2 regions of the Levilactobacillus sp. LN180102 genome follow, and region 2 is predicted to be linked to the other one. Evidence: a T-box and tRNA genes for the amino acid it is inferred to sense, from the RefSeq annotation. Region 2 holds a T-box; the other holds one or more tRNA genes.
The links. A T-box is a leader RNA that pairs with one kind of tRNA and senses whether it is charged. The one in region 2 lies ahead of tyrS (tyrosine--tRNA ligase), so its partner is inferred to be a tRNA-Tyr.

Region 1: it encodes a tRNA-Tyr, which carries the amino acid that the T-box ahead of tyrS (tyrosine--tRNA ligase) is inferred to sense. The anticodon was not compared.

What each region holds. Positions count from the first base shown of each region.
Region 1 covers NZ_JBNIIX010000018.1:46,823-49,292, reverse strand. Annotated here, with positions in the region: gene ACP4IT_RS10445 (peptide MFS transporter) at 1-272, shown strand, start outside; gene ACP4IT_RS10440 (metallophosphoesterase) at 342-1,157, shown strand; tRNA gene ACP4IT_RS10435 (tRNA-Tyr) at 1,240-1,322, shown strand; tRNA gene ACP4IT_RS10430 (tRNA-Gln) at 1,332-1,403, shown strand; gene proC (pyrroline-5-carboxylate reductase) at 1,634-2,437, shown strand.
Region 2 covers NZ_JBNIIX010000005.1:124,623-127,092, forward strand. Annotated here, with positions in the region: gene ACP4IT_RS05025 (Nramp family divalent metal transporter) at 1-842, shown strand, start outside; T-box leader at 887-1,084, shown strand; gene tyrS (tyrosine--tRNA ligase) at 1,139-2,398, shown strand.

The sequences.
Region 1 (2,470 bases), on a different contig from region 2:
CAGTTATTGAAATTGCCGAATTGCTGATTTCGCCAATTGGATTGTCGGTAACGACTAAGTTAGCACCAAAGGCTTTCCAATCACAAATGATGAGTATGTGGTTCTTAGCAGATTCTGCTGGGCAAGCCGTTAACGCTCAGATTGTTAAGCTATATACACCAGGAAATGAAGCTAATTACTTCTTAGGCGTCGCGATTGTTGCCATTGTCGCTGGTATTATTATGGTTGCCCTAGTTAAACCAATTAAGAATTTAATGGCTGGAATTAAATAAGTTTAATTCACTGCTAAAAGTGCTACTCTATTATCGGAGTAGCACTTTTTTAATCGAGGAGATGGGCCTATCGTTCGAGTAGCTTTAACCAGTGATCTTCACTTCGATGTGAATCAGCAAGATACCGCTAAGATCTTACCGCAGATGGCAGCTTATTTAATTGCGCAGCGGGTTGGTGTGTATTTAATCGCTGGTGATTTAACCAACCATTTTGCCCAATCGTTGGCGGCAGTCGAGCAACTGCAGCGGCTAATTGCACCAGCCCAGGTTCGATTTATTGCTGGCAACCATGATATGCTTCATGATGTCACGTATGCGGGCCTAGAATCGCCGCTAGCGCCCACTTACTTGCATCGTGGGTATTTAGATGTGGCGGGGACTAACTGGCAAATAATCGGCAATAACGGCTGGTATGACTATCAATTTGCCCACAATCTGTGGGGCCGTGATTTTGCGACGTGGAAACGGGCCTTTTGGGTGGATGGCAGTATCGATCAGCCACAGGGCGATGTTGCCCGTATGGATCGGGTATTAGCCCAAGTAACGGTACAACTCCAACAGGCGCAATTGGTTCACAAGCGGGTCTTATTCATGACACATTTTGTGCCACGGCAAGCGTATATCCGCTATACAACGGATGACCGATTTTGGAATATGGCCAATGCCATGCTGGGGAGCCCCCGCTTGGGACGCTTATTAGAAAGCTATCACGTTCCGGTGGTCCAGTTCGGTCACGTCCATCGGCATTTTAGGCCGCAGACTTTTGGCAATACCACGTATTATAATCAGTCAGTGGGTTATTATAACCGCCGCATTAATGAGTGGACCCAGACGGATTTTATGACCGAATGGCGGCAACGATTACACTTTTTGACGCTAAAATGAAAAAAGTCGCAAAAAGTGCTTGACGGTTTATGCATATTTTTGTATGATAGTGAAGTTGATTCGTTACGACGATTCATCTTTTGGTGGGGTAGCGAAGTCTGGCTAAACGCGGCGGACTGTAAATCCGCTCCTTCGGGTTCGGTGGTTCGAATCCACTCCCCACCATTTTATTATTGGGCTATAGCCAAGTGGTAAGGCAACGGGTTTTGATCCCGTGATGCGCTGGTTCGAACCCAGCTAGCCCAACTAAGAACCAGTCACGGTGTGTGACTGGTTTTTTTATGCGCTTTTTTCCACCCGCAAGCCATTAAAAATTGACAATTTCGACAATTTTCGCTAAAGTCAAACTAACAATTGCTCCAGACCATTTGTGTCTTTACTAGCGATCTCGTTAGTTTATTAGGTTCATCATTGCTAGACCAGTTATGAGGACCTTAGTTAGCGATAGAATGTTTATTGATCAAGGAGGAAGCGGCATGAAGATTGGATTTATTGGCGTTGGCGGGATGGCTCAAGCCATTATTGGTGGCTTATTGCAGGCTAAGACGTTTGCGCCAACGGAAATTGTGGTGCACAGTCATCGTAAAGAAAGCTACGAATCCTACGCCCAAGCTCATGGATTACAGACGGCGGAACAAAATAGCGATGTTGTTGGTCAAAGCGACTTAGTCGTGGTTGCAGTGACACCGAACGTTGCGGCGAGTGTGTTACAAGAAATCAAGCCGCAAGTCGCTGATGGGCAGACCACAGTGATTTCCATTGTGGCTGGATTATCTTTAGCTGAAATGGCTGACATTTTGGGAGATAACGTTCCGATTTTACGGACACTCCCAAATGTTAACGTTGAAGTGGGGGCCGGAATGACCGCTGTGGCAGCAAATGTTCGCTTGACCGGTACTGATTTAGATGCTGCTTTACGGGTGTTCAATACAATTGGGTCAACGACGACTTTGGCAGAAGACCAATTTGGTGTCTTTAGTGCCTTAGCAGGGAGTTCACCGGCATACATCGACTTCTTTATTGATAGTCTCAGCCGAGCAGGTGTCAAGCACGGTTTAAACAAGGCACAGGCTACCCAAATTGCAGCACAAGCCACTTTGGGGTCCGCCAAAATGGTTTTGGAAAGTGACAAAATTCCGTTTGCCTTGATTGATCAAGTCGCTTCACCCGGAGGCAGTACCGTTGCGGGATTGCTAGCGATGGAAGAAGCGGGGTTGATGACGGCCGTTGTTAAGGGCATTGATGCGACCATTAAGCGTGATGCCGGCGATCCAGCCTAAAAGAATAACATGAGTTGTCTTTCTGGTCTATAC
Region 2 (2,470 bases):
CGATTGTCCTGTGCTTGATTTTAGTGATTCTAGTGGTTTTCGCATATGAGGTTGTCATCGCCCAACCTAGTATGGGGCAAGCAGTAGCGAGCTTTGTACCACAAGCGGAGATTATGCGGCCGGGACAGTTGACGATGGCGTTGGGAATTGTTGGGGCAACAGTTATGCCGCACAATTTATACCTGCACTCATCGATTGCGCAAACGCGAAAGTTTGATCGGCAGGACCCAGCTGAAATGGTGCGGGCAGTTAAATTTACAGCGTGGGATTCGAATATTCAGCTATTTGGCGCTTTTATTATCAATTGTTTACTTCTATTGTTAGGTGCGGCGATGTTTTTCGGTAAAGATGCTGGTGCACTGGGAACGTTTGGCCAGCTCTATGATGCGTTGCAAGACAATCGATTGGCGGGAGCAGTGGCATCACCCGTATTATCGACGCTCTTTGCAGTTGCGTTACTTGCCTCCGGTCAGAATTCAACGATTACGGGAACCTTGACGGGACAGGTGATCATGGAAGGGTTTATCAATATGCGATTACCCATTTGGGTTCGGCGCCTAGTGACCCGGTTGATTTCTGTCGCCCCTGTCATTATTGTGACCATCTTGTATGGTGGTAGTGAGCAGGCGTTGGATCGACTCCTGGTTAATTCACAGGTTTTCCTGTCCATTGCGTTGCCATTTTCAATGATTCCGCTGACGATTTTTACATCATCAAAACGGATTATGGGCACTCGGTGGGTTAATCGGTGGTGGGTAACTGCGTTGGCTTGGGGCTGTACGGCCATCTTGACGGTATTAAATATTCAGATTGTCTGGGCGACGATGACGACGCTCTTTTGATAATGGTGTATTGACTTTTACACAGGACCCCGGTATCATCGAGTGCATAAGCAAAGAAGCAGTTCAGTAGTGGTGGCGGCTCCGGTTGAGAGATTTGACGGTGCTGGGAGTCAAAACGTCCGTGGCCATGAATTACCCTGTGGAGCGGCCGAGGTGTCGGCGGGTCATTCCGTTAACAATGACGAGCGGTTGTCAATCGACAACAACTTGGGTGGTAACGCGGATTTCAATTCGTCCCTGATGGTTTTAACCATTGGGGACTTTTTTATTGGAGAAATAATTAGGAGGACGAGCGTATGTCAATTATTGATGAGTTAAAGTGGCGAGGTGCGATCAATCAGCAGACTGATGAAGCTGGGTTGGCCGAATTGGTCGATGAGAAGTCAGTGGGGCTCTATGCAGGAATTGATCCCACGGGAGATTCTATGCATATTGGACACTTGATTCCTTTCATGATTTTGAAACGATTCCAGCTAGCGGGACACCGGCCGCATATTTTAATTGGTGGGGCGACTGGGTCAATTGGGGACCCTTCTGGTAAGAAGGCCGAACGGGTTTTACAAACAATGGATCAGGTGCATCATAATGAAGCGTGCTTGACGAAGCAAATGGAACATCTCTTTGGTCAAGACGGTTCCTTTAAAATTGTTAACAACTACGACTGGCTGTCTAAAGTTTCCTTATTAGATTTTCTTCGTGATTATGGGAAGCTCTTTAACGTCAATAACATGTTAAACAAAGAAGTCGTGGCTTCTCGATTGGAAGTTGGGATTTCTTACACTGAATTCACGTACCAAATTCTGCAATCCATTGATTTTCTACATCTATATGAAGCAGAAGATGTACAACTCCAAATTGGGGGTGCCGATCAATGGGGAAATATCACGGCCGGAATTGATTTGATCCATAAGCAAAAGGGTGCGGATGCTAAGGCTTACGGGCTAACGATTCCATTATTGTTGAAAGCTGATGGCACGAAGTTTGGTAAGTCGGAAGGCGGCAATATTTGGTTAGATCCCGAAAAGACATCACCTTACGAATTCTACCAATTCTGGATTAATACGGATGATCGGGATGTTATCAAGTTCTTGAAGTACTTTACGTTCTTAGATCAAGATGAGATTAAACAATTGGCAGATGCTGTAGCTACCCATCCAGAAAAACGGGAAGCACAAATTCGGTTGGCTGAAGAAGTTACGGCGTTTGTTCATGGGAAAGAGGCCGTGGTGGAGGCCCAGCATATCACGAAGGCATTATTCTCCGGGGATGTTGCGGCGTTAACGGCGAGCGAAATTGAACAAGGCTTCAAGAAGATGCCAGCGGTAACGGTTAGTCCAGCCAAGAAGAATATTGTGGAATGGTTAGTGGATGATACCCAGATTGAATCTTCACGGCGTCAAGCACGGGAAGATTTAACCAATGGTGCTATCCGGATTAACGGCGAAAAGGTAACTGATACGGATGCTGAAATTGACCCGACTAGTGCTTTTGATGGTAAGTTTGTCATTGTTCGGCGCGGAAAGAAGCGGTATTTCTTGGCTCGCGTAGTGGGTTAAATAGGATTTTAGGAAGCACGAACGTTCATTGCGAATGTTCGTGCTTTTTGTTGGAAAAAGTAAAACCGAACG